Granulicella sibirica: one gene and its partners. The main gene of each other region encodes a partner of the protein of the gene in region 4 in a complex. Links are inferred from orthologs where the notes say so. Each region holds a gene or a part of one and is shown on either strand. Other genes may lie near its edges. The genes, in order: nuoH, nuoD, nuoI and GRAN_RS15765.

Region 1 (4,104 bases), 280 kb from region 4 along the record:
GATGAGGAAGCCGAGGAATGGGCTGAGCGGGATGAGCCAGAGCGAGTTCGGATTCATGGAGTCGGGTGCGCCTAATTCTTCCTAGTTTTTCATCAGGTTGATCTGGTCAACGTTGAGCGTCTGCCGCGTACGGAAGATGGAGATGATGATGGCGAGGCCGACGGCGGCTTCGGCCGCGGCGACGACCATGACGAAGAAGACGAAGATCTGTCCCTGGACCTGATGCCACATATGGGCGAAGGCGACGAAGGTCAGGTTGACGGCGTTGAGCATGAGCTCGATCGACATGAAGATGGTGACGACGTTGCGCTTGATGAGGAAGGCGCCGACGCCGATCGAAAAGAGAATGGCCGCAAGGATGAGGTACCACGAGATAGGGACCATGTGTGGGCTACTGCTCCTTCCGGGCGAGCACGACGGCTCCGAGGATGGCGACGAGGATGAGGATGCTGGTGACCTCGAAGGGGAGGAGAAGGCGAGTGAAGAGGACGGTCGAGATCTCGGAGATGTTGGAGACGGCGTTCGAGAGATAGCCGCCGATCTGAGCGTTGCCAAGGGCTTTGCTCTCGGAGAGGAAGACGAAGCTCAGGAGGCAGAAGATGGCTGCGGCTCCGGGGAAGCCGACGATGGTCGAGGCCCTGGTGCCGATGGTGTTCTCTTCTTCACCCGCATTGAGCAGCATGATGACGAAGACGAACAGGACCATGATGGCTCCGGAGTAGACGATGACCTGGGCGGCGGCGAGGAACTCGGCGCCGAGTGACCAGTAGAGGACGGCAAGCGACATCATGACGACGACCAGCGACAGGGCGCTGTTGATGGGATGACGCTGCAACAGCAGGTTCAGCGCGGCGGCTACCGCAAGCAGGCCGAAGATGAGGAAGAGTGCGAGTTGCATGGGTGCTGCCTGGTCCTTCCCTGTGTCTGATCGGTATCGGGTTGATTGTAAATGGGTCGCTGACTTTAGGGTCAGGGGTGAAGAGCCATTACAAGCGAAGTGACGATGATGTTGGCCATGGCGACAGGCATCAGGAACTTCCAGCCGAAGCCCATGAGCTGGTCGTACCGGAAGCGTGGGAGGGTGGAACGGACCCAGATAAAGAGGAACAAGAACGAGAAGATCTTGAAGACGAACCAGAGGACGGGGAAGATCGCGTTCAGAATGGGCAAGTTCAGAAAGCCGTCGAAGAGATGGCCGAAGGGGCTGGAAGCGCCGCCGAAGAACAGGAGCGTGGCGACGCAACTGATGGTGATCATGTTGGCGTACTCAGCCATGAAGAACATGGCGAACTTCATGGAGCTGTACTCGGTGTGGTATCCGGCGACGAGTTCGGATTCGGCTTCGGGAAGATCGAAGGGGGAGCGGTTGGCTTCGGCGTAGGCGCTCATGATGTAGATGAAGAAGGCAACGATCTGGAAGCCGCCGAGAATATTCCACGAGAGCGCGCCGTGAGCGGCCTGGGAGTCGACGATGTCGCGGAGGCGGAGCGAACCGGCGCGGAGGACGACACCAACGAGCGAGAGGCCCAGGGCGAGTTCGTAGCTGATCATCTGCGATGTTGCGCGCAGGGAACCGAGGAGCGCGAACTTGTTATTCGAGGACCAGCCCGAGAGGGCGATGCCGTAGACGCCGATGGAGGTGATGCCGAGGATGACGAGAAGGCCGATGTTGAGGTCGGAGACCTGGAAGAGATCTACACCCTGTACGCGGGTGACGGCTCCGAAGGGAACAACGGCGATCGAGACCATCGCACAGGTGAGGGCGATCATGGGAGCAACGAGGAAGAGAGGACGATCGACGGCGAGGGGCATCATGTCTTCCTTGAGGAAGAGCTTGATGCCATCGGCGAGCGGCTGCAGAAGGCCGAAGGGGCCGGTGCGTGAGGGTCCCCAGCGGTTCTGCATGCGGCCGATGACCTTGCGCTCGAGCAGCACCGTGTAGGCGACCGCCGTCAGGGTGATGACGAAGACGACGAGCAGCTTGACGATGCTGATGAGGAGGAACGTAACGAAGGGGCTCAGGTGGCTCAACTGGTCTCTCTCTGGTTCAAAAAATGCAAAAGGTTATGCCTTAGTCGGCAGCGGTCTGGCCTTCGATGTGAACGAGTTTCTGGGCGGCGAGGCGTGCGTCGTTGAGTTGCAGGTCGTCGAGCATGGGCGAGTAGCGGCCGAGGGTTCCGGAGGTGAAGAGCTTGTCCTTGGCCGGGAGGACGAGGTCGCGGCGGTTGTCGATCTGGACGAGCGGCGCGGGAGCGGCGGGGGACAGGTGCTGGTCGTTGCCGGAGAGAAGCTGGAGGCGAAGCATCTTGTCGTAGCCGGGGACGAGGCGCTGGATCTCGTCGAGGATGGCGTTCGCGTCGAAGGGGCTGAGACGCGGCTCGAGGTTGTTGGCGGTGAGCCAGACGGCGTGACGGTCGGCCTCACCGGACTGGGCTCCACGGGTCTGGCCCATGTCGGCTCGCGTGCCCTTGCCGAAGGGAACGAGGTCGCTGACCTTTGCACCGATTTTGTCGGCGAGGCGCACGATCATCTCGAAGTCAGTGCGGACGCCGGCGCGGTCGCCAGCCTTCGAGACGCGCTGGAGATCGCCGTAGCTATTGGTGACGGAGCCGGCCTTCTCGTAGAGGTTGGCGGCGGGAAGGATGACGTCGGCGATCTTCGCTGTCTCGGTGAGGAACATCTCCTGCACGACGACGAAGGTGTTCTTGAGGGTGGCGGGGTCGATGTCGTAGCGGGCGACGGGGTTGGCGCCGACAACGTAGAGAGCGGAGAGATCGCCCTTGGCGGCGGCGTCGAAGATTTCGAGCATGTCGAGGCCGGGGGTGCTGGGGATCGTCGTCTCGCCGAAGGTGGATGCGCCGGAGGCGGGGGTATAGCCGGGGAGCATATCGGGCAGGAGGCCCATGTCGGCCGCGCCGCGGGAATTGACGTAGTCGGAGAGGAGGGCGAACTTGCGGTTCGGCAGGGTGAGACCGAAGGCGAGGAGCTTCTTGAGGTCTGCTCCACGAAGATCGTTGCCGAGGAGGACGATGAGAGACTCTTCGGCGCGAACGGCGGTGCGGAAGGCACGGAAGGCGTCGGCGTTCTCGACACCGTCTAGGGCAGCCTCGTCGCCGGCCATGTAGCTGACGAAGGTGCCGTAGCCGAAGTCGGGAAGCTGGAGGTAGGTCTTTGCCTGGCGGGTGAGCTTGATCTGCTGGTGGTTCGCGATGTGGAGGCGGGCGGCGTTGATGCGAACGCTCGAGCGGAGGTTCCACGCCGTGAGGGGATTCTCGTTGGTGGGGTCGCCGCCGATGATCATGACCGCCGGGGCGTTGGCGACGTCGTGTTGCGAGGCGGTGCGGCCGGTGTGACCGGAGAGCGCCTGGGCGAGCGAGGTGTAGTCAGCGGTGCGGTGGTGATCAATGTTGTTGGTCTGGAGGACCGAACGGGCAAACTTCTGGAGGAGGTAGGCCTCCTCGTTGGTGATGCGGTTGGAGCCGACGACGCCAATGGACTTGCCGCCGCGCGTGTCGCGGAGTTCGCGAAGCTTCTTCCCGGCGTGGTCGAGGGCGACTTCCCAGGAGACAGGCTTGAGGGTGCCGTCGGGCTGACGGACGAGCGGGGTGGTGATGCGGTCGGTGGAGTTGGCGAAGTCGAAGGCGTAGCGGCCCTTGTTGCAGAGGAAGTCGTTGTTGAGGCCGGACTTGTCGCGATTGTCGCCACGAACGATCTCGGAGCCGTCGGTGGTGGAGCGGACGCCGAGGGTGGTCTTGCATCCGTCGCCGCAGTGGGTGCAGACGGTGGGGGTGTGGTTCATCTCCCACGGACGGGTCTTGTAGCGGTAGGTTCCGGAGGTGAGGGCGCCGACGGGGCAGGCATCGATGCACATGCCGCACTGCTCGCAGTCGACGTGGGCGAGGTCGTCGGGGGACTGGAGGGCGGGGATGTTGGGGGCGATGACAGAGGAGGAACCGCGGTTCTGGATGCCGAGCGCGAAGACGTCCATGCCTTCGCCGCACATGCGGACGCAGCGATAGCAGAGGATGCACCGGGGGCGGTCGAAGTAGACGACCGGGGACCACTTCTGCTCTTCGCGGTGGTTCTTGGGCTCGGCGTAGAAGC
Region 2 (6,075 bases), 270 kb from region 4 along the record:
CTTCGCGGCAGGGGATGCACCATCCGCAGGACTCGTGCTGGTAGAAGTTGATGGTGCGCAGGGCAAACTCGACGATGGAGACGGACTCGTCAAGGACGACGATGCCACCTGAGCCGAGCATGGTGCCGGCCTTGCCCATCTGGTCGAAGTCGAGGCCTACGTCGATCTCTTCGGGCAGCAGGACCGGGCAGGAGGAGCCGCCGGGGACGACTGCCTTGAGCTTCTTGCCGTTCTTGATGCCGCCGGCTACGTCGTAGATCGCTTTCTTGAGGTTGTACCCCATCGGGAGTTCGTAGACGCCCGGGCGCTCGACGTGACCGCTGATGCCAAAGAGGCGTGTGCCGCCATTGCGCTCGGAGCCGAGCTTGGCATAAGCTTCGCCGCCCATAAGGAGGATCGGTGGGGCTGACGCGATGGTCTCGGCGTTGTTGATCACCGTGGGGCCGCCGTAGAGGCCGACGACAGCGGGGAAGGGAGGCTTGATGCGAGGGACGCCGCGCTTGCCTTCGAGCGACTCCATCAGGGCGGACTCTTCGCCGACCTCATAGGCGCCTGCGCCGGTCTGGGTGATGACGTCGAAGTCGATGCCGGAGCCGAAGATGTTCTTGCCGAGATATCCCTTCGCGTACGCGTCGGCGACGGCCTTCTCCATGATCTTGAGGAGGTAGCGGTACTCGCCGCGGAGGTAGATGAAGCCCATCTTCGCGCCGATGGCGAGGCCGGCGATCATGGTGCCTTCGATGACGGAGTGCGGATCGTGCAGGAAGATGACGTGATCCTTGCAGGTTCCGGGCTCGGATTCGTCGCCGTTGACGAGGACGTACTTGGCCTTGTCATTCTTGGGGACGAACGACCACTTGAGGCCGGTGGGGAAGCCGGCCCCGCCGCGACCGCGGAGGCCGGAGGCTTTCATCGTGTCGATGATCCACTGGGGGCCGTTGGCTATGCCGAGCTGGACGGCCTTGTAGCCGTCGAGTTCGATGTACTTGTCGATGTCAGTGGCGCCCTGACCGAAGCGTTTGGAGAGGACTCTGACTTCGTCGGGATGCGAGACGAGGGCTGGCATTACTTCACGTCCTTTCCCTGGCCGGAACGGTACATCTCGAAGACGGTGTCCATCTTGGCGGGTGTTAGGTCGTCGTGGAAGTCGTAGTTGACCTGGACGGCGGGAGCCCAGCAGCAGGCTCCGATGCATTCGACTTCTTCGAGCGAGAACATGCCGTCGGCGGTGACTTCCTTGTGACCGATGCCGAGGTGCTTCTTACAGTGGTCGAGAAGCTCGTAGCCACCGCGCAGCATGCAGGAGATGTTGGTGCAGACCTGCACGTTGTACTTGCCGGCAGGCTTGGTGCGGAGCATGGAGTAGTAGCTGAGGACGTTGCGGACGTCGAGCTCGAAGATGCCGATGCGCTGGGCGATCTCGGTGACGACGGCGTCGGAGATGTAGCCGACCTCATCCTGCGCGTAGAGCAGCATGGGGACGAGCGCGGAGCGGCGCAGGGGATAGATGGTGACGAGGTGGTCGAAGCGGGCGGCCGTCTCCGGCGTGAATATTGTGTTGGCGACTTCACTCACTGTGCATCATCTCCCGTGCCAGCCGCTCGGCGGCGATGTCCATCTCTTCTTCATGCTTGTCCTGCCCCGCCGCGGTGATGACTGTTCCGTGTTCGGTGAGGGCGAAGGCTTGTTTGCGTCCGTCGTCGTATTGCATGGTGCTGTGGTGAAACAAGAGCCAGTGGCTGCCGACGCGGAGGGTGATCTCTTCCGGGCCGACTTCGACTACAGCGTGGTGCGTGGTGTTGAGACCGTGGGCGGCTGCGTAGGAGCGAAGCAGGGAGGCCCATGAGGTCCAGAGTTCGGTGTGTAATCTGCTATCCAGCGCTACCTCAGGGCGGAAGCCCCACTCTCTTGCCTGGGTTGTGGCACGGCCAAAGCCATGCCCTTAAGCAAAACGTAAACGAGAAACCAAACGAAATCTTTGCCGGCCGATCCCTTTATCTGTCAATTTCGCCGAGAACAATGTCGATCGACCCGATGACGGCAACGACGTCGGCAAGCAGGCGGCCCTTGCACATCGTTTCAAGAGCCTGAAGCGTTGCATAAGACGGGTTGCGCATGTGAACACGATACGGTTTGGCGGTGCCGTCCGAGACGACGTAGTAGCCCATCTCGCCGCGTGGGGATTCGACGGCCTGGTAGACCTCTCCGGCTGGAACAGCAAAGCCTTCCGTCACAATCTTGAAGTGATGGATGAGGGATTCCATCTGGGTCTTCATCTGCTCGCGGTCGGGCAGGATGATCTTTGGGGCGTCGGCGACGATGCGTCCTGTGGGCATGCCGTCGAGCGCCTGCTGGATGATCTTGAGCGACTCGCGCATCTCCTGGATGCGAACGACGTAGCGGGCCCAGACGTCGCCCACCTTCGAGACCGGCACGTCGAACTTGAATTTTTCGTAGCCCGAGTAGGGCATGTCGCGACGAAGATCCCAGTCCACTCCCGAGGCGCGGAGCGGGGGACCGGTGACGCCGAGGGCGATTGCGTCTTCAGGGGAGAGATAGCCGACGCCCTGGAGGCGCCCGGTCCAGATCGGGTTGCCGGTGAGCAGGTTCTCGTACTGGTCGATGCGGTCCGGCATGATCTTGAGGAAGTCGCGGACCTGATCGTAAAAGTTGAGGGGCGGTTCGAGAGACAGGCCACCGATGCGGAAGTAGCTGGTCATCATGCGCTGGCCCGAGATGTTCTCGTAGATGCGCATGATGTCTTCGCGCTCGCGCCAACAGTACAGAAAGACGGTGAGCGCGCCGATATCCATGGCGTGCGTGCCGAGCCAGACGAGGTGCGACTGGATGCGGGTGAGCTCGTTGAGCATCACGCGCAGGTACTGAGCACGCTCTGGGATTTCGAGGGCGAGGAGCTTTTCAACCGCGAGGCAGTAGGCGAGGTTATTCGTCATCGGACAGAGATAGTCGATGCGATCAGTGAGCGGAACAACCTGCTGGTAGAACTTGGCCTCGCAGGTCTTTTCGATCCCTGTATGCAGATAGCCGATGTCGGGAGCCAGGCTGACGACAGACTCGCCATCGATCTCGAGCACGAGGCGCAGAACGCCGTGCGTCGAGGGGTGCTGCGGGCCCATGTTGATGACCATGTTCTGGCTGGCGGGTCCGGGGCGGCCCTGGTGGCGTTTGGCGTCTGCGACGACGTCTTCTACGCCCGGGTCGATCATGTCGGGAGCGGCAAGAGGTGCCATTAGCGGTAGCCCTCCACCGGATAGTCCTTGCGCAGGGGATGTCCCTGCCAGTCATCCGGCATCATGATGCGCTTGAGGTTCGGGTGTCCGTTGAAGTGGATGCCGAAGAGGTCGAACACTTCGCGTTCGTAGAAGTTGGAGGAGGGCCAGACATCCGTGATGGAGTCGAGGCTGGGCGAGTCGCCGTTGAGCCGTACCGCGAGCCGGATGCGCTGCTTCAGCGAGTGCGACACGATGTGGTAGCTGACCTGGAAGCGCGGTTCGGAGGGGTACCAGTCGACAGCGGTGCAATCTTCGAAGAAGTTATAGCCAGCGGCCTGGACAGCTTTGGCGGCGGCCACGATGTTCTCGCGGGCAACCGTGACGGTGAACTCATTGCGTTCGAACTTGGCGTCGGTCGCGATGGACTTAAGGGCGACGACGGCGGCGTTTTCGGGGAAGGCGGCGAAGACGGCCTCGGTTCCTAGAGCCCTGTTGGGATCGGGTGCGGCTTCCATCTAGAGATCCCCCTTATCGTCGGACCAGTTGAGGACACCCTTCTTCCATACGTAGAAGAGGCCGACGGCGACGAAGGCGATGTAGAGGAACATCTCCCAGAATCCGAACATCGCCTGACCCGTGATGGCGGGGAGGCGGCGAAAGATGACCGCCCATGGCAACATAAACACGGCTTCGACGTCGAACAGGATGAAGAGCATGGCGACCATGTAGAAGCGCACCGAAAAACGTCCGCGGGCGTCGCCGATGGGGTCCATTCCGCACTCATATGGTCCGAGTTTGGTCCGTGAGTTTTTGTGCTTGCCGATGAAGAACGATGCAGCGACCATGCCGACGGCCATGCCGATAGCGACGATGATCTGAAGCACGAGGGTGAGGTAATTCCAGATGTAGGGGTAACTCGCCATGGCCATCTTCGACTCTAGGACTGTGGTTGGCAAGTGTCAAGCAGCCAATGGATTGTGGGTGTTGCGGAGTGCCGGAACATTGACCGAGCGTTCATCCTATCGAAGCAGAGAGATGTAAGCGCTGATGATGTTCGTCCCGAAGAGGGACGCGGCCAGGCCTCCCGCGGCAAGGAAGGAGCCGAACGGCAGGCGCGTGGCGGAGGTTGCACGGCCTCGGAACAGGAGGAATGCGGCGAAGAAGGAAGCCGTCAGTACCCCCAGAAACAGGGCAAGAATGGCCGGCCAGAAGCCCAGGAACGCCGCGATCATGGCCAGGAGCTTGACGTCGCCCAGCCCCATGCCCTCGCGTCCGCGCAGGGCCTTGTAGGCTCCGCGAACGAGAAGCAGGAGACCGGCGGCCGCGAGGGTTGCGACGATGCGTCCGCCGATAAGGGCTTCCGGACCAGTAAGGAAGACATTCCCCTTTTCCACCGACATCGCGGCGGTAATCGGAGCCTTGTGTCGCAGAAGGACCTGGTCCTCCGTTGGGCCAAGAAAGATAGCCTGGGAGCAGACGAGGAAGAGCGCGATGGCGATGCCGGTGAGCGTGAAGGCGTCCGGCAGGAGATGCGTCTGCCAGTCCATCACGATAAGCCCGATCAGCAGGAAGCCAACGACGGCGAAGGAGATATCCGCGATCAGGACCTCCATGGTCTCCGCCCGGCCGATATACGAAGCGGCAATCGCGAACCAGACGCCCACGGCGAGTTCCACCACGGGATAGACAGGCGAGATGGCGGCATGGCAGGTGCGGCAGCGTGCGCGCAGGAGCATCCAGCTCAGGATGGGAATGTTGTCGTACCAGCGGATCGGGGTGTGGCAGTGCGGACAGTGCGAACGCGGGCTGATGACGCTCTCGCCTCGCGGCAATCGGGCGATGCAGACGTTCAGGAAGCTGCCGAATAGCAGGCCTGCGATGAAGCCGATGGCCTTCAACATGTGCAAAGGGGACACAAAGCAAGTATAGGCGGGTGGATGCGTGCGAAGCGCCGGTGCGAGGATCGCTTCTGCCGATATCGAGCCTGTATGCTTCTCTCTGTCGTTCGAGCCGTCTGACCCATCGGAGAGCCGCATCCATGCTGAACCGTTCTTTCCTGTTGCCTTCAGTCCCAGGTACTGTCGCATTCCTCCTCGTTGTTTCGGCGTCACCGTTCGCACGGTCGCAAGCGTCTCCGCTCGAACTGAAGTCGCCAGACGGTCAGTTGACTATGCGCTTCGATGTACGGCCGCTGAAGGACTCGACGAGCCAGGACGGGAGCCTCGTCTACTCGGTTCGCTTCCACGGCAAGCCGGTGCTTGACGATTCGGCGCTTGGGCTCGAACTGGACGGTGGAGCGGCGCTTGGGAGTATGGTGCATGTCGACCACAGCACTTCGGGGCACGGTGTCGATGACTACAAGCTCGCCTATCAAAAGGTGAGTTCCGTTCACGATGAGTACAACAGCCTCACGCTCGAAACGGCCGAGGCAGGTGGCTCGCATCGTAAGCTGAACATCGAGGCCCGGGCTTACAACGGTGGAGTCGCCTTTCGTTACGTGCTTCCCGAGCAGAACCACCAGGAGTACTTCCGGCTGAAGGCGGAGGACACCGAGTTCCGCTTCAGCAACGATGCGACGAACTGGCTGCTCGCGCTGCCGAACTACAAGAGCAGTTATGAGAGCGAGTATGTGCAATTGCCGACCTCCGCGCTTGGCAACCAGGGTGGCGTGGCGAGCAGCTTCCTCATCGGCATGCCAGTGCTGGCGCATGAGCCGGGGCTTGGGTGGCTTGCGTTGATGGAGGCCGATCTCGAGGGCAATAGCTCGATGTACGTTACGAATCCGTCGGGAAGCTGGGCGGGGCATTATCTCTCGGCGAAGCTTTCGCCGCGCTTCGATCAT
Region 3 (5,828 bases), 1.1 Mb from region 4 along the record:
ATCGGCGAGCAGCCGGTGGCCTGGGCTCCGAAGAACTTGACGGGCTTGTCCTCGACGAGGCCGAGGTAGATGAGCTCCTTGAATGCTTTGCGAATCTTGCGGATGAGGGAGCCGCCGGCCATGGGGACTACGACGTTGTCGGGCAGGCGCCAGCCGAGTTGCTCGGCGATCTCGAAGCCTACCGTCTTGCTTCCCTCGGCGTAATAGGGACGGAGATTGACGTTCACGAGGCCCCAGTTGTACTCGTCAGCGATGAGGGTGCAGAGGCGGTTCACGTGGTCGTAGTTGCCGTCGATGCGAATGAGGCGAGCGCCGTAGACGAGGGTATTGAGAATCTTGGCGGGCTCGAGGTCTGCCGGGACGAGGATGCTGGCCTTGATGCCGAGACGGGCGGCCTGGGCGGCGACGGAGTTGGCGAGGTTGCCGGTCGAGGAGCAGCCGACAGTGGTGAAGCCAAACTTCTGCGCGTTCGCGAGCGCTACAGAGACGACGCGATCTTTGAAGGAGAGCGTCGGGAAGCAGACGGCGTCGTTCTTGATGTACAGGTTCGACGCACCAATGCGCTTGCCGAGGCGCTTCGCGCGGACGAGCGGGGTGAAGCCTACGGGCAGGTCGGGCTGGAAGCCGTCGGGGATGGGTAGAAGACGCTTGTAGCGCCAGATATTTGCTGGTCCGGCTTCAATCGCTTCGCGGGTGAATTCGCCGCGAGCGGAGTCGAGGTCATAGGCGATTTCGAGGGGCGCGAGGCAGTCGGGGCATCCGGAGAGAGGGCGGTTGCCGTAGCGTTTGCCGCACTCATTGCACTTCAACTCGTACGCGGTACAGGAATACTCCATTTGATCTCCCTGAGCGGGGGAGGGTCCGTTCTCTCGACGCGCTCTCTTGTTTTCAGGGAGGGGAGAAAACGGATGCAGTCCTGAATGCGGAACTGCGTGCTCCGAATCTCATGTTCCCCGTTTCCAGGAGAGAGTTGACACCGGTACCAAGTAGCTGTCCGGTTGTCGTGGCGTCTCAGGGCTCGTCCCTCAACCACTCTGCATGAAATTCAAATCTGCCGAAGCAGACTGGAATAGATCGTTTGTAGCACCAATGCGGGCGCGGGTGCAAGCTCACCCACAGGCGGTATCGCACCCATATGTGCGGTTTCCGCCCGATCGTTTTCGATGCTATTTCTTTGTGGCCGATTTACGGGCTTTTTTCGCTTTTTCTGTATTTGGGACGAATTGCTTGCCGGTCTTCGACGCTCGTTTCTTTTTTGCGTCGGTGGCCTTCTGTTCGGCGGGAGTGAGCTTGTCCCAGGCTTTGTCCGGGAGGTAACGGCTGGTGGATTTCTCCTGGATGGCCGGCTTTCCGTCGGTGGTGTGCCACTTCTCGTCACCCCAGTCCTTGAGGTGCTGCTGAGACTCGCTGCGTTCGTGCTTGTACTCGCCGCCCTCGGCCTTGTACTCGGAGGCTACGAGCTGAGCCTTGCGGGCGCTCCATTGATTGGGTTTGCCGCCCTTATCGCCCTTCATGAGCTTCTGCTTGATCTTCTCGCGGAGGGCTGGGTCGGTGTAGTTGGCGGCGGTCTTCTTTGCGGGAGGTTTCTTTGCTGCGGTTTTCTTTGCTGCGGCCTTCTTTGCGGTCATCGCCTGCACCTCGTTCGAGTGAGATGCGAAGGGAATGGAAGGAGGAACGGCAACAGGAGACGCAGATTCCGTTCGGGAATGACAACCAAAGAAGCGAAGGCAACAGGAATAGCGATCCAGGGCAAGGACCGCGACCTGGCCGCTTACGCTGCCACCTTAGCCGACGATGAGACCATCGGCGAAGATGGGGCACCCAACCAGCTGGGCTGAGGAAAGGCGCTGATGTCTAGTGGCGGACGACGATGTCGCGGACGCCTTCGACGAACGAGGCGGGGTCGAACTCTGTGCGGAGGATCTCGTCGGGGCAGTCGGTGAGGATGGCGACGCGCCAGTTGCAAACGAAGGCGACGAGTTGCTCGTGCCTGGCGGTCTTGACCTCGGAACAGAGGTGCTCAGCTTCAGGGATGCCGTCCTCTCCCTCAACGTCGATGAGGACGAGGTCGAAGGGCTTGGTCATGAAGATTGACAGACCGTCCGTGGCGCTGAGGGTGGAGTCGACCTCGAAGCCGGAGATGCGGAGGATCTGGTCGCGAAGAGGCCGGAGCATCTCGCGCCGGCAGATGTGGAGGATTCTCTGCTTCTGTTCGGGTTGTGAGCTGCCGGTTACCGGTACCAAAGACCTTGCTCCTGCGACAACATTTTTCGCACACCAGCCTGCGGCGGTTTGAGGCCGAAACAGACCCCGACCGTCCGCGAATCGGAATAAAACGGAGGGTACCCGTAGAGTTTACAAAAGGGTTTGCAGAACTTGTATTTTGTTTTTTGTCGGAATCCAATGTTACATATGCGACATAACAAGTCTTGAACGGAAGATGGCGTTGTCTAGTGCAGACGCCCGCTTCCCTCGGTGGCTGCGGCCTGCAGGAACTCGCGGAGGATGCGAATGCGCTCCTCGGCCAGGCGGCGTGCGGAGGCAAGGCGAAGAAGAGGGGGCAGATGGTCGAGCGCCTTCTGGAGTGAGGCGACGGCGTCCGAAAAGGTGACGAAACGGGTGTCGCGGCCGACCTTGGCTACGGTGCGAAGGATGCCGATGGCTCCGAGCTGCTCGAGGATGTCGGCGTCGCGGAGGATGGTGCTCTCGAGGGACTTTGGCTCGGTCGAGGGCTGGTGGTGCCGAATGCACTCGACGACGGCTTCAAGCTTCGCGGAGGGAAAGCCGTTGGAGATCAGGACCCTGGGGGCGAGATCAACCGCGTAGGCGACGCTGTCCCAACGTTCGAGGGCTTCCTGCTCCTCCGGGCGGTGGCCGACGAAGACGCCCATATCATGCAGCCAGGCCGCGGCGTAGACGACGTCATCGTCGTAGGTCAGTTCTGTCCCGATGACCTGGGTGAGTGCATAGAGGCGGGGCTGGTGGCCGTACTTTTCGCCGGCTTCGCGTTCTCCCGGACGTAGAGCTCAAGGGCTTCCCGCCAAGGCTGGGAGGGTGCGTTCACTTTGGCTAAAGAGTCTTAGCTGAGCACGTTCGCGAGATCCTGCTCGTTGCGGCCCTCGAGCGGAAGCGCGGGGCGGATGCCGACGAGAAGGTCTTCCTTGCGCATGACCAGGGTGGTCGCGTTGAGCGAGGCGAGCTCGAAGCCATGGCCGTGGGTGATGGCGTCGGTGGGGCAGGCCTCGACACAGTAACCGCAGAAGATGCAGCGGTTGTAGTCGATGTTGTAGACCTTGGCGTAGCGCTCGGCGGAAGAGATGCGGACCTCTTCGGTGTTCTCGGCGGCTTCGATGTAGATGCAGTTCGAAGGACAGGCCGCGGCGCAGAGGAAGCAGGCGACGCATTTTTCGAGGCCATCTTCGTCGCGCTGGAGCTGGTGCTTGCCGCGAAAACGCTCCTGAAAGATGGCGCCGCGCATGGGGCCTTTGCCGTCGGGGTAGTTTTCAACTTCGGTGGGCTGGAACATCTCCTTGAAGGTGATGGACATTCCCTTGGCGATGGCGGCAGCGTCGCGGATCATGGACATGGTTTTGAGTATACGACGACGTGTGGGTTAGGCTGAAGGCATGAACATGTCGCGTGCCGTGGCGCTCCCGTTTGTGGCTCTTGTTTTCAGTCTGGGTGCGTTTCCCGTGTGCGGCGGAGCGCAGGCCGGGGCTCCGATGGCGGAGCATGCCCACGCCAAGGCTGTGCCTTCCGCGGCACTGATGGTGTCGGTCGAGGGAAAGACGGTTACCTTCACCACGGCGGACCTGGAGGCGATGACGCAGAAGACGGTGACCGTCCATAACGCGCACAACAGCATGGACGAGACGTACTCCGGGGTTTTGCTGACGGAGGTGCTCGCGAAGGCTGGGGCCGGGGACGGCTCGTTGGGGAAGGCGCTGCTGCGGAGCTATGTGAAGGCGGCGGGGACGGACAAGTACTGGGTGCTGTACTCGGGGATCGAGATCGACGGGGCGGCGCATGCCGGGCAGGTCCTCGTGGCGACGAAGCTGGGCGGGCAAGCGCTGGGCGACGATGGGGCTTTCAAGCTGGTCAGCTCGGAGGACAGCAAGCCACAGCGGTGGGTGAGGAATTTGACGGCACTGACGCTGGTGAAGGCGGAGTAGCTCTACCGGGACTGGGGAACAACGTGGCAAAGATATTCGCGGGACGCGCGTCAGCTCGGATAGAGGGGCCTTTTGTCATTTTTCTCATCGGCTTTCGGATCAACCGCTTCTTTGCTTTCGGAAAGTGGATGCCGGTCGCGAGGGCCATGGGACCGATGATTCGAGAGCTGGTCGCCCATCCCGAGATGGGATTCCTGTATGCCGAGCCGATGTTTACGTGGCGTGGCGTGGCCATGGTGCAGTACTGGCGGAGCTTCGAACAGCTTCATACTTATGCACAGGATCGGAACGCGCACCATCTACCGGCGTGGGCGGCGTTTAATCGGAGCGTCGGTTCGGACGGCAGTGTCGGGATCTGGCACGAGACGTACGAAGTTGCGGCGAATCGATACGAGTGTGTTTATGCGAATATGCCGCTCTGGGGTCTGGCGAAGGCCGGCAAACAGGTGGCGGCCACCGGGCGACGGCAGGGAGCGAAGGACCGGATGGGTCTCCCATCCGATGAGGATAGCTAGGGCCTAACCTAGTTGGCAGTTGCCGCCAGCAGGTCGAGGGCTCCACGTTCTTTCAGGTGGGCCGCGACGCGCTGGCCGAACTCGATGGGGTCGGCGGAGTGGGTGGATTCGGCTTCGAGCTGGATCATGGTGTCGCCGTCGGGGGCGACGACCTGGGAGTACATCTTGTAGCCTTCGCTGGTTGGCTGGCAGAGAACGCCTACGGGGAGCTGGCAGCCTCCGCCGAGGACGTCGAGGACAGACCGTTCGGCTTCGACAGAGAAGCGAGTGTGTGGATGGTTGAAGAAGGAGATCGACTGACGGATGTACTGGTCGCGTTCGGTTGAGCCGGAGCGTGTTTCGAGTGCGAGGGCTCCCTGGCCGGGAGCAGGACAGACCTCGGTGGGATCGAAGCGCTGGTGAACCCACTCGGCGCGATTGAGGCGGTCCAGTCCGGCGGCTGCGAGGACAAGAGCGTCGCACTTGCCGTCAGCGAACTTTTTCAAACGGGTGTCGATGTTGCCGCGAACGTCTACGAAATTGAGGTCGGGCCGGAGAGCGAGAAGCTGGGCGCGGCGGCGTGGGCTCGTGGTGCCGACGGTGGCGTTATCGGGCAGGGTGTGGAGCGCCCAGAACTGCTCGCAGACAAGGACATCGCGTGGGTCCGCGCGCTTGGGGATAGCGGCTATTTCGAACTGAGGTTCGAGTTGGGTGGGCAGATCCTTGAGGGAGTGAACGGCGAGGTCGATGCGTCCATCTTCGAGCGCTTCTTCGATCTCCTTGATGAAGATGCCTTTGCCGTCGAGCCCCGGGGGTGGGACAAAGCCGGGCTGCTGCATGCGGTCGCCGGTGGTGCGGATGATCTCGATCTCGGTCTGATAGCCTGCGTCGCGTAGGGCATACGAAATGTGGTTGGCTTGCCAGAGGGCGAGCTGAGATCCTCGGGAGCCGATGCGAATAGGTGTGGGCTTCATGTCTTAAGCAGGATACGGCAGGGACGGCATCCGGCGCTAAGTCGCACATAAGACGAGTGAGCGCCCGGTTCGATTCACGTTGGTTACACTTTCCCTTTTTCGCGCATCCTACGTGGTGTTGCCCCGCAGGAACCGTCTCTTCCTCGTCTTCTACGAAAGCTGACAAACGATTCGCATTTTCACAAATC
Region 4 (6,051 bases):
CTGGAATGCAGTAATCTGCCGGGCGGAGAAGCCGGTATTCGATGCCGCAAAGCTGTTCCCGCCATCCTCGCTGATCAGAACCCCGCCCCGGTCCGTCGCAAGCATCACGTGCTTCGTGTCCGTCGGATCAACGAACACATCATTGATGATGACCTCAGGCCCGGTTGTCCGGATCCATGTCTTGCCCGAATCCATCGTCCGAAACAACCCCTCCGTCGTCCCAGCGAACACCGTGTCAAGATGCCCCGGGTCCTGCATCAACACACGCGTCCTCCGCGCCGTCGAAGGAATTCCCTGAACCTTGTGGAACATCTCTCCACCGTTATCGCTCTTGTAGATTCCCGAGCAAGCGCTGGCAAACATCGTCTTCGGCGTCTTTGGATCGACGATGATCGAGAATACATCCGAGTCCTCGATAATCCCCTGCTTCATGTTCGTCCAATTCGCCCCACCGTCGAGTGACCTCCAGGGCAGATGCCACGTCCCGATATAGATCACGTCCGGGTTCACCGGATCGATCGCGACCGACTCCACCTCGTGGATCTCCCTGTTCTCCGGAGGGCTGATCAGGTCCCAGTGCTGCCCGGAATCCTTCGTCCGAAAAACGCCTTTCAACGTCCCAGCGATCACCAGCTTCGGGTTCGAAGGCGCAGCTGTCAGCGAACGAATCGACTGCCCTTTCATCTGCTCCTGCTCGGCCCAATGAGCTCCACCATCCTGGCTCTGAAACAGTCCCCCGCCATCCTGTCCAAGCACCCACGCGCCCACCATCACATGCTTCGGATTCGAGGCATCCACAACGATGTTGTCGAGAACGAGATCATCACGCATCCCTACCCGAGCCAGCCGCCTCCATCTCTTACCCGAGTCGAACGACTCATACACCCAGCCATTCACTGCACCGAGATAGAGATGAGCATGGTTGCTCGGATCCATCGCAAATGCACGCGCATCGCCTCCATCCGGACCATAAGGAAGCCAATTCACAGCCATCGCCGGAATCGTGAAAAGGAGAGAAAGAAGGCAGGAAAGGCTAACGGAGCGACGCAGAGAAAAAGTTGACATTGTTTCCAGTCTGACACCAGGACTCATCATCGTTACTCACACGTCACTACTTGGTAACGCAGAGTGTTCAGGGTTTCACTGGCTTGGCGATGAAGCCGTTTCGTATTGCGTGTGGCAGTCAGCACAAAGGCTGACTGGAAACATCCCAGTCAGCCTCTGTACCGTTACAGGGTGCGTACTACTTCTTGTGGTGCTTCTTCTTCTTTGGTTCCGGTGCGGTTACCGCCGACTCGTCAACCGCGGTGGTTCCGGTCGAATCCATCGTGGCGCCCGTCGGGATCAACGTGGTGGCAACCGACTTGGCATCCTGCGTTCCGGTGTAGACCGAGATGCGGCTTCCATCGACGCCCTTCTCCTTCACCAGGTAAGCCTTCGTGTTGACAGCGCGCTCAGCAGCCTTCTTCGGAGCCATCTTCTCGGTGCTGGCTGCGTTGCCCACGAGAGCGAGCTTCGCATCCGGCGTGCGCTGCAGGTTGAGTGCGACGTCATCGAGGCAGGCCTTCGCTTCGTTGTCGACGCGGGTAGGACGCTTTGCATCGCGATCGAAGCTGACCGAGCAGAGGCTGGTCGTCTTCGGAGCCGGAGGCGCAGGAGGAGCAGCGACGGTGACGGTGGTCATCTGCGAGGCAGTCTGGCCCTTATCGTCAACAACGTTGCAGGTTACAGTGATCGTGCCAGGAGCCACACCGGTCGTCGACAGGGTCGCCGTCGAGGTGCTTCCACTTACCGAACCAGCCGTCGAGCTGTAGCTGTAGGTCAGAGGACGGTTCTGCGGGCTGACGCCGCTTGCGGTGATCGTGGACGAATCGCCCGGGTTCACCGTGGACGGGTTAGCCGAGCAGCCGATGGTCGGCGGCTCGAAGGCCTTGACCGTGAACTGCGCAGAGCAGTCTGCCATCTGGCCAGGCTTGTTGCCTTCCGTGACATGACCCTTCACAGTGAACGTTCCAGCAGAGAGAGTCTTGGTGTCGATATTGGCAACGTTCGAAGTGCCGGTGATCGTGCCGCCATCTGAAGTCCAGGTGTAGGTTGCGGTCTTCTTCGGATCCAGGTTCGACGCTGTTCCAGTCGCCGTGACAGGGTCACCCGGGAAGATCGTCGTCGGAGCAACGACGCAGGCGTAGGTAACAGGAGGAGGAGGAATGATGTGGCCGAAGTGCGTCACGATACCCGTGCTGAGATCCACACCGCTCAGGTTCGCGCGACCGCCGGTGACGCCGAAGCTCGCGGGACCGAAGTCGACGTGAACATAGCGGTAGTCAGCCTCGAACAAGCGAAGCGAGAAGCGGTTGTTGAAGAACGGAAGATCGTAGTCCATGCCACCACCGACCGTGAGGGTCGGGCCCCAGGTGTAGGGGTTGTGATAATTCGGAGTCGCGGTGCTGCTGTTCGGACCAACCAGCTTCGCACCGCCGGCCAGGCCGTGAGCGAAGAGCGTGAAGTTCTGCATCGGAGCGCGGAAGATCGGACCGGCCGAAGCGGAGTACAGGCCATCGTTGTTACCGTCCGGGTGTGCCACAAAATTGATCTCGCCGCCGACGTACTTGCTGAAGTAGTACGCGCCGCTCCCAATGGCTCCCTCGTCGATCGACGAGTACTGGATGCCGACAGGCTTATCCTGCCCGTGGGCGCCAAAATAGGAATAGCCCGTGAAAACGTCAATGCGCGACGGGTTGGGCCCAAGGGGGGCTGTGGTGCTGGGTGCAGTCTGTGCACCCAGGCTTGCGACCCCAAGACTGACTGCACATGCAGCCAGTGCGAACCGGCCAAGACTGCGAAACGGGCGATAAACCATTCGACTTCCTCCGCGGAAAATTCAAGCTTGGTGAAACTTCGGATATAGGTGAATCCGGGTTACTTTTATCTGGACTAACGAAGTTTACCGCAGTTGCCGAACGTGTCGAGAACAAAATCACTGCGGTGCCGATTTGAGAGAAATCTAACAGCAATCCTGAACAATCTCTGAGAGAATCGCCGCCGAACCTGTGAAGTAACCAAACCCTGTCTGCCCTAAGACAGGTTCAACGTCTTACGCATCGTTCCGCGCTCCTGCTGAATCTTCTCCTGCAAAAGAGTAATCGCGTATAAAAGCTGCTCTGGCCGTGGAGGGCATCCCGGAACATAGATGTCCACCGGAATGATTTGGTTGACACCCTGCAGCAACGCATAGTTATTGAAGACGCCGCCCGATGTAGCGCAAGCACCCATTGAGATCACCCACTTGGGCTCTGGCATCTGCTCATAAAGCCTGCGAATCACCGGCGCCATCTTCTGCGACACCCGCCCGGCGATAATCATCAGGTCACTCTGCCGTGGAGAGGGTCGAAACACCTCGGCGCCAAAACGGGCAATGTCGTACCGCGATCCGCCCATGGACATCATCTCGATGGCGCAGCAGGCCAGGCCAAAGGTCATCGGCCAGATCGAGTTCTTGCGTACCCAGTTGATCGCCGCATCCATCGACGCCAGTACGATCCCCTCCGGCTGCTCATACCCCCAACTCACCTCGCGCAGCTTCTCATTGTTCTTGCCGGAGCTGTCGAGCGATCCGAAAAAATAACGGTCGTCTCTCTGGGGCGTCGCGGTCGGGCGCCCATTGCTTGTCGTCTGGTTTGGGTCGGAGCTCATAAAGTCAGTATACGGTCGCACCGGAAACACATTTTGTAAAGACGCCGGATATTGCGATGGATGCACCGTTAGTTCAAGGAGTTGGCTATCGTGTCTGGCACGCGACAGAATCAACGGTCGAAACGCCAGCCAGGAACAAACGCAGTGGCAATCCAGCACGAACCGGAGGCGCATTCCCCTCGCGTACGCTCCACCGGTCGTCCACTTGCTCCACTGGGTGCGTTGTTGTCGTCGAAGTCATTACCTTGGCATGGACGCACAGGCAGGCTTTGCCTCAATCGCGAGTCGACATCGCCTTCCCCAAGCCCTACGCACGGGCCAGGTAGGACCGCAGTTCCTCGGCGTGATAGCTATGCGCCATCGCCGTATCCCTCGAGATTCTACGGGCATGTACAAGATCGGCAAGCGACTGATCCATCGTCATCATGCCCTCCCGTTTACCCGTCGAGATCTCCGAACGCAACAGGTGGTCCTGCCCGGTCCGGATCAGGTTCCTCACCGCCATTGTCGCGACCATCACCTCCACCGCCGGATACACCCCCGCGTGATCCATCGCCGAAACAAGCTGCTGCGCCACCACCGCAAGCAGCGCCAGCGAAAGCTGCTGCCGGATCTGCGATTGCCGATTCGAAGGAAAGCTGTCTACCAGCCGGGACATCGTCTGCGCCGCATCGTTCGTATGCAGCGACGAGAGCACCAGGTGCCCCGTCTCGGCAGCCGTCAGCGCAGCCGCCATGGTCTCCTGGTCGCGCATCTCTCCAACCAGGATCACATCCGGGTTCTGTCGCAGCACAGCCCGCACCGCATGGGCAAAGCTCGGCGTATCATGGCCCACCTCGATCTGTTCCACAATCGAGTACCGATTCGGATGCTGGTACTCGACAGGATCTTCAATCGTGATGATGTGATCCCGCCGCTTCGAGTTGATCAGGTCGACGAACGCCGCCATCGTCGACGTCTTCCCGGATCCCGTCGGCCCGGTCAGCAACACAAGCCCCTGCCGCCTCTCCATCAGCCGCGCCAGAACCGGGGGCAGATGCAGCGACTCAATCGTAGGCACCTGCGAGGGCAGCAACCGTATGCTCGCCGCAAGCGTCCCCCGCTGATAGTGAAGGTTGGCGCGGAACCTCCCGATCGATCCATGCGCGAAGCAGAAGTCCAACGATCGGTTGCTCTCCAACTCCTTCGACTGATCGCTCGTCAGCAGCGGCTGAAGCGCCTTGCGCAGATCGTCCGAAGACATCGGCCTTCCAATCCCAGCCGTGAGCGATCCGTTGATCCGAAACGTAACCGCTGACCCGGCGATCAGGATGATATCCGTCGCTCGTTGCTCCACCGCGGCAGCCAGAAGCGCATCAAGTGAGGAGCTCCGTTCCCTCTTCGCAACCGCGGTTGACGAGTTCAGCTCATAGACCAGCTCCGACAGGTCGTTCTCATAGGCTGCCATGCAGTCTCCAGTTCGTATCAAGCATAAGACTCCCCTGCCGCCGGATCGTGTGCGGCAGGCAAGCCCTACCTAGCGCGCATTCTCCTCCATCGCCGCCAGCAGGTCCGTCCCAAGCTTCTTCTGCTCCGCCCGATCGAGCTTCGCGCCATCCTTCGTCAGGTAGAAAACGTCAATTGCCATCTCTCCTTCGGTATCCACCAGCGCAACCTCGACATTGCATCCATGGCCAGCCAGGGTGAGACTCAACGCCCGCAACAACCCCGGCGTATCCTGTGCGACGACCTGCAGCAGCGTGCTCTGCGATGACGCATTCGCATCGAAATCAACCCGCGCACTCACTACCACCTTAGGAGCCTTGCGCCGTCCCCTGCGCCTCGCCGCCAGCAGCTTCTCCACCGACTGCTCTCCCGTCAGCACCGCATGCACGCTTGCCACAAACGTTCCCCGCTCTGACTCATTCATCTCGAGCGTCTTGAACCCATCCGTAAAGCGAAAGCTGTCGACCACCACACCCTGCTTGTTCGAGAACGCATCCGCCGTCACGATGTTCATCCCCCAGGCCGCCAGCACCCCCGCCATGGTCGCGAACAGCAACTCCCGGTCCCGCGTCACTAGCGTAATCTCGCTGGCCTCAGCCGCATACCGGAAGTCCAACTGCACCGGATCCAACCCGAACCGCGTCGACATCTCGAACTGCGTCCGAATCTGTTCCGGCGTCCTCGTCCTCAGATATCGCTCCGGGAACCCCTCAAGGTAAGCCTCGACCTCACCGCGCCGCCCAGGCGCAAACGCCACCACGCGATGAACAAGCTCGTTTCCTCCGCCGGTACTTACCCTGTCCTCATCCACACTGCGGTCAAGGTAGTTGGCCGTGGCAATGTACAAGCGCCAGAGGTTCTCCGCCTTCCACG

The links.
Region 1: the proteins of GRAN_RS15765 (region 4) and nuoH are in contact, whole or in part, in a crystal structure (PDB 6Y11), measured with the Thermus thermophilus proteins. The link is inferred for Granulicella sibirica from one-to-one orthologs. Residues at the interface, in WP_096411117.1 of Thermus thermophilus: Arg16, Glu17, Gly18, Leu24, Leu27, Val28, Trp30, Gly31, Arg32, Asn34, Ser35, Trp37, Thr54, Asp55, Ala56, Asp59, Ala61, Arg62, Phe63, Gly64, Glu66, Val67, Phe68, Arg69, Ala70, Ser71, Arg73, Gln74, Ala75, Asp76; in WP_096411122.1 of Thermus thermophilus: Arg36, Val44, Arg45, Met46, Gly47, Pro48, Asn49, Arg50, Val51, Leu57, Gln58, Ala61, Asp62, Ile64, Lys65, Ile67, Phe68, Lys69, Glu70, Ile72, Val74, Glu223, Ala224, Glu225, His233, Thr234, Glu235, Tyr236, Ser237, Trp241.
Region 2: the proteins of GRAN_RS15765 (region 4) and nuoD are in contact, whole or in part, in a cryo-EM structure (PDB 6KHJ), measured with the Thermosynechococcus vestitus proteins. The link is inferred for Granulicella sibirica from one-to-one orthologs. Residues at the interface, in WP_011056552.1 of Thermosynechococcus vestitus: Leu46, Met47, Tyr48, Thr50, Ala51, Cys52, Phe54, Ile55, Glu56, Ala58, Ala59, Ile61, Gly62, Ser63, Arg64, Phe65, Asn76, Pro78, Thr89, Thr91, Lys93, Met94, Ala97, Leu101, Met123, Phe124, Ser126, Asp127, Ser128, Tyr129; in WP_011057128.1 of Thermosynechococcus vestitus: Pro17, His18, His19, Pro20, Ser21, Met22, Val25, Arg27, Met29, Thr31, Ile38, Asp39, Cys40, Glu41, Pro42, Val43, Ile44, Gly45, Tyr46, Leu47, His48, Arg49, Gly50, Met51, Lys53, Ile54, Asn57, Arg58, Pro65, Tyr66.
Region 3: the proteins of GRAN_RS15765 (region 4) and nuoI are in contact, whole or in part, in a crystal structure (PDB 6I1P), measured with the Thermus thermophilus proteins. The link is inferred for Granulicella sibirica from one-to-one orthologs. Residues at the interface, in WP_096411117.1 of Thermus thermophilus: Ala56, Arg57, Asn58, Asp59, Arg62, Phe63, Ala110, Ser113, Ser114, Gly115, Gly116, Met117, Asn119, Gln125, Asn126, Asp134, Val135, Tyr136, Val137, Pro138, Gly139, Cys140, Arg143, Glu145, Ala146, Ile148, Tyr149, Ala150, Met152, Gln153; in WP_096411123.1 of Thermus thermophilus: Val22, Thr23, Val24, Pro25, Tyr26, Pro27, Val31, Ala32, Leu33, Phe37, Pro64, Ala65, Asn94, Met95, Leu96, Arg97, Cys98, Ile99, Phe100, Phe119, Glu120, Met121, Ala122, Asp123, Tyr124, Glu125, Tyr126, Asp128, Leu129, Lys144.

Annotation. Positions count from the first base shown.
Region 1 is NZ_RDSM01000002.1:895,817-899,920, forward strand. Bases 1-2,810 are described here. They hold nuoH (NADH-quinone oxidoreductase subunit NuoH), read right to left. Parts: upstream 2,032-2,810; coding sequence 970-2,031; downstream 1-969. Other genes in these bases: nuoL (NADH-quinone oxidoreductase subunit L), read right to left, coding at 1-57; nuoK (NADH-quinone oxidoreductase subunit NuoK), read right to left, coding at 82-384; GRAN_RS14660 (NADH-quinone oxidoreductase subunit J family protein), read right to left, coding at 392-898; GRAN_RS14670 (molybdopterin-dependent oxidoreductase), read right to left, coding at 2,072-2,810. In the rest of the region: more of GRAN_RS14670, read right to left, coding at 2,811-4,104. UniProt on the Escherichia coli protein: NDH-1 shuttles electrons from NADH, via FMN and iron-sulfur (Fe-S) centers, to quinones in the respiratory chain. The immediate electron acceptor for the enzyme in this species is believed to be ubiquinone.
Region 2 is NZ_RDSM01000002.1:901,371-907,445, forward strand. Bases 1,124-4,122 are described here. They hold nuoD (NADH dehydrogenase (quinone) subunit D), read right to left. Parts: upstream 3,252-4,122; coding sequence 1,995-3,251; downstream 1,124-1,994. Other genes in these bases: GRAN_RS14695 (NADH-quinone oxidoreductase subunit NuoE family protein), read right to left, coding at 1,124-1,575; GRAN_RS26325 (hypothetical protein), read right to left, coding at 1,568-1,711; GRAN_RS26730 (hypothetical protein), read left to right, coding at 1,721-1,846; GRAN_RS14710 (NADH-quinone oxidoreductase subunit C), read right to left, coding at 3,251-3,748; GRAN_RS14715 (NADH-quinone oxidoreductase subunit A), read right to left, coding at 3,749-4,122. Outside these bases: NADH-quinone oxidoreductase subunit NuoF, read right to left, coding at 1-1,066; more of GRAN_RS14695, read right to left, coding at 1,066-1,123; more of GRAN_RS14715, read right to left, coding at 4,123-4,156; GRAN_RS14720 (prepilin peptidase), read right to left, coding at 4,253-5,320; GRAN_RS14725 (glycoside hydrolase family 97 protein), read left to right, coding at 5,272-6,075.
Region 3 is NZ_RDSM01000002.1:66,281-72,108, reverse strand. What follows is about bases 1,834-4,585. They hold nuoI (NADH-quinone oxidoreductase subunit NuoI), read right to left. Parts: upstream 3,587-4,585; coding sequence 3,080-3,586; downstream 1,834-3,079. Other genes in these bases: GRAN_RS11150 (DUF4188 domain-containing protein), read left to right, coding at 4,127-4,585; GRAN_RS11155 (molybdopterin-binding protein), read left to right, coding at 3,633-4,172; GRAN_RS11165 (HD domain-containing protein), read right to left, coding at 2,451-2,939; GRAN_RS11170 (hypothetical protein), read right to left, coding at 1,855-2,244; GRAN_RS26660 (hypothetical protein), read left to right, coding at 1,834-1,838. Outside these bases: thrC (threonine synthase), read right to left, coding at 1-836; GRAN_RS11175 (DUF5872 domain-containing protein), read right to left, coding at 1,167-1,628; more of GRAN_RS26660, read left to right, coding at 1,707-1,833; more of GRAN_RS11150, read left to right, coding at 4,586-4,687; hemC (hydroxymethylbilane synthase), read right to left, coding at 4,696-5,640. UniProt on the Escherichia coli protein: NDH-1 shuttles electrons from NADH, via FMN and iron-sulfur (Fe-S) centers, to quinones in the respiratory chain. The immediate electron acceptor for the enzyme in this species is believed to be ubiquinone.
Region 4 is NZ_RDSM01000002.1:1,170,364-1,176,414, forward strand. Bases 1,885-4,859 are described here. They hold GRAN_RS15765 (NADH-quinone oxidoreductase subunit B), read right to left. Parts: upstream 3,694-4,859; coding sequence 3,076-3,693; downstream 1,885-3,075. Other genes in these bases: GRAN_RS15760 (OmpA family protein), read right to left, coding at 1,885-2,860; GRAN_RS15770 (type IV pilus twitching motility protein PilT), read right to left, coding at 4,001-4,859. In the rest of the region: GRAN_RS15755 (WD40/YVTN/BNR-like repeat-containing protein), read right to left, coding at 1-993; more of GRAN_RS15760, read right to left, coding at 1,244-1,884; more of GRAN_RS15770, read right to left, coding at 4,860-5,140; glnD ([protein-PII] uridylyltransferase), read right to left, coding at 5,210-6,051. UniProt on the Escherichia coli protein: NDH-1 shuttles electrons from NADH, via FMN and iron-sulfur (Fe-S) centers, to quinones in the respiratory chain. The immediate electron acceptor for the enzyme in this species is ubiquinone.